Regions from separate parts of the Pseudoduganella sp. jia 12 genome, predicted to be linked through region 1. Evidence: riboswitches for the same ligand, from Rfam matches in the RefSeq annotation. Region 1 holds a riboswitch; the other holds the start of a gene.
The links. A riboswitch is a leader RNA that binds a small molecule or an ion and turns the genes downstream of it on or off. The one in region 1 is predicted to bind thiamine pyrophosphate.
Positions count from the first base shown of each region.

Region 2: it holds a riboswitch for thiamine pyrophosphate, as region 1 does, so the genes downstream of both, ACY65G_RS02225 (TonB-dependent receptor) here and thiC (phosphomethylpyrimidine synthase ThiC) in region 1, are expected to answer to the same signal.

Region 1 covers NZ_JBUXKP010000005.1:96,772-100,176, reverse strand. The annotation lists gene thiC (phosphomethylpyrimidine synthase ThiC) at 1-1,369, opposite strand, end outside; TPP riboswitch at 1,436-1,542, opposite strand; gene ACY65G_RS12585 (hypothetical protein) at 1,639-2,319, shown strand; gene ACY65G_RS12580 (methyl-accepting chemotaxis protein) at 2,524-3,405, shown strand, end outside.
Region 2 covers NZ_JBUXKP010000001.1:537,493-540,897, reverse strand. The annotation lists gene ACY65G_RS02225 (TonB-dependent receptor) at 1-1,681, opposite strand, end outside; TPP riboswitch at 1,774-1,894, opposite strand; gene ACY65G_RS02220 (ferritin family protein) at 2,028-2,336, shown strand; gene ACY65G_RS02215 (Imm26 family immunity protein) at 2,361-2,816, shown strand; gene ACY65G_RS02210 (GFA family protein) at 2,831-3,244, shown strand; gene ACY65G_RS02205 (RNA polymerase sigma factor) at 3,241-3,405, opposite strand, start outside.

The DNA of each region.
Region 1 (3,405 bases):
ATTGCTCCAGCTGCAGGTCCATGTTCTCCTTGATCAGCTGCATCGGCACGTGGCCGGGGCCTTCGATCATCACCTGCACGTCGTGCTTCCAGGCGACTTGCGTGAGTTCGCCCAGCGTCCTCAGTTCGCCCAGCTGGGCATCATCGTTGGCGTCGTAGATCGAGCCGGGGCGCAGGCCATCGCCCAGGCTGAACGACACGTCGTACGCCTTCATGATCTGGCAGATGTCTTCGAAATGGGTGTACAGGAAGTTTTCCTTGTGGTGCGCCAGGCACCACTTGGCCATGATCGAGCCGCCGCGCGACACGATGCCGGTGAGCCGGTTCGCCGTCAGCGGCACGTAGCGCAGCAGCACGCCGGCGTGGATCGTGAAGTAGTCGACGCCCTGCTCCGCCTGCTCGATCAGCGTGTCGCGGAAGATCTCCCATGTCAGGTCCTCGGCCTTGCCGTTGACCTTTTCCAGCGCCTGGTAGATCGGTACGGTGCCGATCGGCACCGGGCTGTTACGCACGATCCATTCGCGCGTTTCATGGATATGCTTGCCGGTGGACAGGTCCATCACCGTGTCGCCACCCCAGCGGATCGCCCACGTCATCTTCTCCACTTCCTCGCCGATCGACGATGTGACGGCGGAGTTGCCGATATTGGCATTGACCTTCACGAGGAAATTGCGGCCGATGATCATCGGCTCCAGTTCCGGGTGGTTGATGTTGGCGGGGATGATCGCGCGGCCGCGGGCGATTTCCTCGCGCACGAATTCGGCCGTGATTTCCTGCGGGATGGCGGCGCCGAACGACTCGCCGCGGTGCTGGCGGCCCAGCAGGTCCGCCATCCTCGTGCCCAGCGGGCCCGCGGCACGCATGGCATCGATGTACTCGCGCCGGCGCATGTTTTCGCGGATCGCCACGTATTCCATCTCGGGCGTGACGATGCCGCGCCGTGCGTAATGCATCTGCGTCACGCAGGCGCCGGCTTTCGCGCAGCGCGGCGTGCGGTGCAGGTCGAAGCGCAGCGCATCGAGCGACGCATCGGCCAGGCGTGCCTTGCCGTAATCGGACGTCGGGCCAGCCAGCTCCTCGGTATCGCCGCGCTCGGCGATCCAGGCGGCGCGCACCGAGGCCAGGCCGGCACGGATGTCGATCGGCACCGCCGGATCCGTGTACGGGCCGGAGGTGTCGTACACCGTCACCGGCGGATTGACTTCGTGGCCGAACGAGGCGGACGTATCCGCCTGGGTGATTTCGCGCATCGGCACGCGGATGTCCGGCCGGCTGCCGGTCACGTAGATCTTGCGGGAATTGGGCAGCGGCGCGATGGCGGCGCTGTCGACTTCGGCCGTACTGGCCAAGAACTTTTGATGGGCGTTCATGTTATGGCTCCTTTGGGCAGGAGCCAGCAAAGGAGACCTGGACGTGCACAGCCGTGCGGCATGGGTGCGACGATCCTTGTGCTTCCCTTCGCTGGCATTATCCAGATCAGGTTCGGAGGGTATTTCTCACCCGCAGACGGCTGTAGCCGCGCGCAGGACCCCTAGCGTTTGCCGCCTTCGTTGAAAGCAGCGGTGCCATTATAGGCATGAACCGTGCATTTACTGCAAGCACTAACGCCTATAATCGGTATCTCGACGAAAGGATAACGATGCACAAATGGGTAGCCGCCGTGCTGGCGGCGGCAATGCAGGCGGGTGCGATGGCGGCGGCGCCGGAATCGAGGACGGCCACGCCGGAGGAGCAGGCGTCGTTCTTCGACTGGTACAACAGCCGGCAGCAGGAGAGCCGCGGGCTGCTGCGGCCGCAGTTCACCGTGACGCGCGATGGCGACAAACCCGGGAAGCGCGGAAAACGCGGCAAGCGCCGCGTCACCGCCACCGTCGACGGCCCGGCGCAGCGCGCGGTACTGCCGCTGTGCCGCCAGCCGCGCGCGGTGTACGAATACGATCCGCGTGCCCGCACGGAGGCGCGCTGGAGCGAAGCCGGTCCGCCGCAAACACTCGTGTGGATCCATCACCAGCCCCAGTGCGGCGCCCAGCCCGATGCGCCGGTACGCCTGTTCCAGCCGCTGGCCGAGATGGATATCCTGATGCTGCTCCAGAACCATCCGGCCATCCTCGGCAGCGCGCGCCTGCTGATGGCGGGAAACACGTCGTGCGCGCCGTCGCGCTCGCGCGGCTACCGGCTCACTGGCCTCGACCGTGGCAAGGATGGCTTGCCCGTGATGGTGTTCCAGAACGATATCGCCGGCGAAGCCCGCGTCTCGGTGCGGCGCACCCGCAACGAACTGCTGCCGTGGAGCGTGACCTGCCCCGGACCAAGCAGCTAGCAGCTACCCGCCAATTGTTGCTCACAGGATACAAATCACTGTTCTTCGCCACGTCTCTCTGATAAGCTTGCATCCGACTTCCGACGGCCCTGTCCCAGCCGTTTTCGATGCCGCAGCAGCGGCATCGCCAACCCGTCTCCCAGCCAGCGCGACGCATGCCGATGCCCGGCATCCTGACCAGAACCGACAAGAAAGCGAGCGAACATGCGGATAAACCTGCCCGTTACCGGCCAAGAAATCCTCCTCGAAGAAGGCAAGACCATCGTTTCCACGACGGACTTGCAAGGCAACATCACCTACGCGAATCCGTACTTCATCGACATTTCGGGATTCACCGAGGAAGAGCTGATCGGCGCGCCGCAGAATATCCTGCGCCATCCGGACATGCCGGCCGAAGCGTTCGCCGACCTGTGGAACGCGATCCGCCGCGGCTTTCCCTGGACGGGCATGGTCAAGAACCGTTGCAAGAACGGCGACTTCTACTGGGTGATGGCGAACGTCACGCCGGTGATCGAGAACGGCAAACCGGTCGGCTACATGTCCGTGCGCACCCGGCCGAGCCGCGAGATGGTTGCCGAGGCAGCGAAGGCTTATGCCGCATTCAAGGATGGCAAGGCACAGGGCCTGCGTATCAGTCGCGGCAAGGTGGTGGCCGATGGTCCGCTGCATCGCCTGATTGCCGCCATGCGCCCGTCGCTGCAGACACGCCTGGTGCTGGCCGGCGCGCTGCCGGCCGTGGTGCTGGGCGCTTGCGCGGCCAGCCTGTTCGGCAACGGCAGCAATGCGCTGGCCACGATCGCCACGCTCGCGGCCCTGGCCTCGCTGTACCTGGGCTGGACGCTGCACGACTCGATCGCCGCACCGCTGCGCACGGCCACCGCGCTGGCGCGGCAGATGGCCGGCGGCGACCTGACCGCGACGATCGACGTGGCGCGCGGCGATGAAACCGGCGAGCTGCTGGCCGCGCTGCGCCAGACGAGCATCAACCTGCGCAGCATCATCGGCGACGTGCGCAGCAATTTTGCACAGATCGAACGGGCCACGAGCGAAATCGCCAGCGGCAACATGGACCTGTCGGGCCGCACG
Region 2 (3,405 bases), on a different contig from region 1:
TGGCCTTGCCCTGCGCGGTGAATTCAAAGCCGCGGTGCTCGGCCTGGCCGTTGCGCACGAAGGTATTGGCGGCGTCGGTATATTCCAGGCCCCGCTCGATCCGGAACAGGGCGGCCGTATAGCTGATGCCGTTCAACTCGGCCTTGGCGCCGATTTCCACCTGCTTCGACTTCGACGGAGAGAGGGCGCGATCTTCGTTTTCCGTGCCGAGCGGCGCGACGCCGCCGTGCTGGAGGCCGCGCGCGTAGGTGGCGTATAACGCCACGTTGCTGCGCGGGCTGTAGACCAGCGCCACGTTCGGCAGCCAGAAATTGGCGCTGCTCGGCACCACGCCCAGTTCATCGCGCTTCAGTTTCACGTAGCGCGCGCCCGCATGCAGGGTCAGCTCGCTCGTGATGCCCACGATGTCCTGCACGAACAGGGCGCGTTCGTTGTCCTTGCGGCGCACCGATGCGGGACCGGTTTCCAGTTCGCTCCTCGGGGGCACGGCCACCGGGCGGTAGATATTGCTGGTGCCAGCCAGCTCATAGACGTCGTCGCCCCAGCTTTCCTTGTTGCCGTAGAAGGCGAAGCCGGTCGACAGGTCGTGGGTCATGGTGCCGGTGGCGAAGCGGCCCTGCAGCATCGCCTGCGCGGTAAGCGGCTTCTTCTGTTCATCGAGGCTGCGATAGTCGTACACGTCGTAGTCGCCGTTGCCGCAGAAGCCGGGCCACAGCAACTCGGCCGAGCAGCCATATGGGAACGCGGTGTAGTCATCGCGCTTGAACACGTGGCGGTTCGCCTTCACTTCGAGCTTCCAGTCCTGTGCCAGCTGGTACTGGAAGCGGGCGCCGAAGTTCATGCTTTCCGTGGCGACCGGGTAGCTCCATGGCTGGTCGTTGAGCAGCGTTGCGGCATCCACGACCGGCAGCGACACGCCGTCGATCAGCTGGAAGCCGGGTGCCGATACCTGCGATTTCTTCTGGTAGTCGGCATCGACCTGCAGCAGCGCGCGGGGAGAGATCTGCCAGTCGAACGCGCCGGACACGAAGCTGCGGCGCCCGTCCGCGCCGTCCACGTAAGAGCGCAGCCGCTCGCCGGCCACGTTGATGCGGTAGCCGAAGCGGCGGTCGTCGAAGCGGCCGCCCAGGTCCACGGTGCCCAGCAGCGTGCCGCGCTCGCTCACTTCGAACAGCACGGAGCGCAGCGTGGTATTGGTAGGGCGCTTGGTGACGAAGTTGACCACGCCACCCGGCGCGGCGACACCGGCGGTGATGCCCGCCAGGCCTTTCTGCACCTCGATGCTTTCCTTGTTTTCCAGCGGAATCTGCGTATCGGCGGAAATCGCCAGGCCATCCTTGCGATAGCTGTTCGCATTGTCCAGCTTGAAACCGCGGATCGAGAACTGTTCGGCGTACCCCACGGCGTTGTAGGCGTCGCTGATGCTCGCGTCGTAGCGCGCCGCATCGGTGGTGGAACGGATGTTCAGCGCCTGCATCTGCTCGCGCGAGATCACGCTGACGGAGGCGGGCGTAAGCAGCAGCGGCCGCTCCGAGAAGCCGGCGACGGAAGCGGTTTCCGCGCTGCCGCGCACGGCGGTGACGACGACTTCGGTCATCGCGGGTTCATCCGCCTGCTGGGCGAAAGCGGGGAAAGCCTGCGCGATGGCCAGCGCGGCGGCGGAAAAAGTGGTTTTGTTCATCGATGTGCTCTTCTCATTCTCTTCTAGTTCTCGGGAACCAGCGAGGAGCACACCAGGGGACGTTTGGAAGGGGACGAAGACTGCCTTGTGACGAACACCGCATTGCGCTTTCCTTCGCTGGCATTATCCAGATCAGGTACGAAGGGTATCTCTCACCCGGCGCAGGTCGCGTGAATCAATTCAGCAACCCGCCCAGGACCCCTAGCGAAGCCGAGAGCTTATCATAGTTGCATACAATGTCGTGCGCCATTCGTTCGCCCCTATTGTTATACTTGTGGAAACATGGACTCCGAACGACAATATTGCACTTGAATCGTCCTCAACGTTCCATGCACAGGAGACCGCCATGACGCAGGAACATGTCGTTGAAAACCGCGAGAGCCTGGATGCCCAGGTGCTCGACATGCACCGCGCGCTGACCTCGCTGGTCGACCGGATCGGCGCGCTGGACATGTATAACCAGCGCTGCGCAGCTTGCACCGACCCGGAGTTGAAGCTGGTGCTGGCGAGCCAGCGCGACAGCACGCGCCGGCATGTCGCGATGCTGCTCGAATGGGCGCGGCGGCGCGATCCCAAGCTGGACAAGGAGCTGCGCGACGCGCTGTTCAAGGCCGGTCCGATCGCCGCCCAATACCGCTACGATGAGAACATGTAAGGCAGTCCACATAATGAGAATCGAATGAAGCAGCCGTACCACGAAGGAAGCTGGTTTGCCGTCCCCCTGATCAACGGCGGCTACGCAGCCGGGCTCGTTGCCCGCATGTCCCCGCAGGGGAAGATCATGCTGGCCTACCTGTTCGGGCCGAAACGCGCCGTGATGCCCACGCTCGCCGATGTGCTGGCGCTGAAGGCGGGCGATGCCGTCAAGGCGATCCGCACGGGCGACATGGCGCTGGCCAATGGCCGCTGGCCGGTGCTTGGCGAGGCCGACCATTTCGACCGCAACGACTGGCCGGTACCCGTGTTCATCCGGCGCTCCGATGCGCTCAAGCGCGCCTGGCAGGCCACCTATGCGGACGATCCGGCCAAGCCCGAACGCGAAGTGTCGGTGCCGTATGAAACGGCGGGCCTGGAAAGCGATTCGCTGTTCGGTTATGGGTCGACCGAGCTGCTGCTGACCAAGCTGCTGGAATAGCAGGCGGAGGAATCATGCACCAGGGGGGCTGTTTTTGCGGTGCCGTGCGCTACCTGGTCACGGCCAACGTGTTCAACAGCACGCTGTGCCATTGCACGATGTGCCGCCGCGCCAGCGGGGCGCCGTGCGTGGCATGGTTCTCGGTGCCGCGGGCCGGCCTGCATTTTTCTTCCGGCAGCCCGGCCTGGTACCATTCCAGCCCCGGCGTGCGCCGCGGCTTCTGCGCGGCCTGCGGCACGCAGCTGACGTTCGAGGACGATGCCTGTCCCGGCGAACTCGATGTCACCACGGCCAGCCTGGACGATCCCGAACCCGTGCCGCCCGGCGACCATACCTACATGCAGAGCCACCTGCGCTGGCTGCAACTGGCCGACAGCCTGCCGCGCTACCTGCGCACGCGCGGCGAGGGCGCTCGCGAAGTTCCCTAGTTTGCCTGGTCCCTCCCGGCTGGCAGCGACTGGCAGGCGGCCGCGCGCGACAGCAGCAGCGTGCGTTCGCGTTCGTTCTGCGTGAGCTCCGCCGCGCGCAGGAATTCGGCGCGCGCTTCCTGCAGCCGGCCCAGCTTGAAAAGGAAATCGCCGCGCACGCT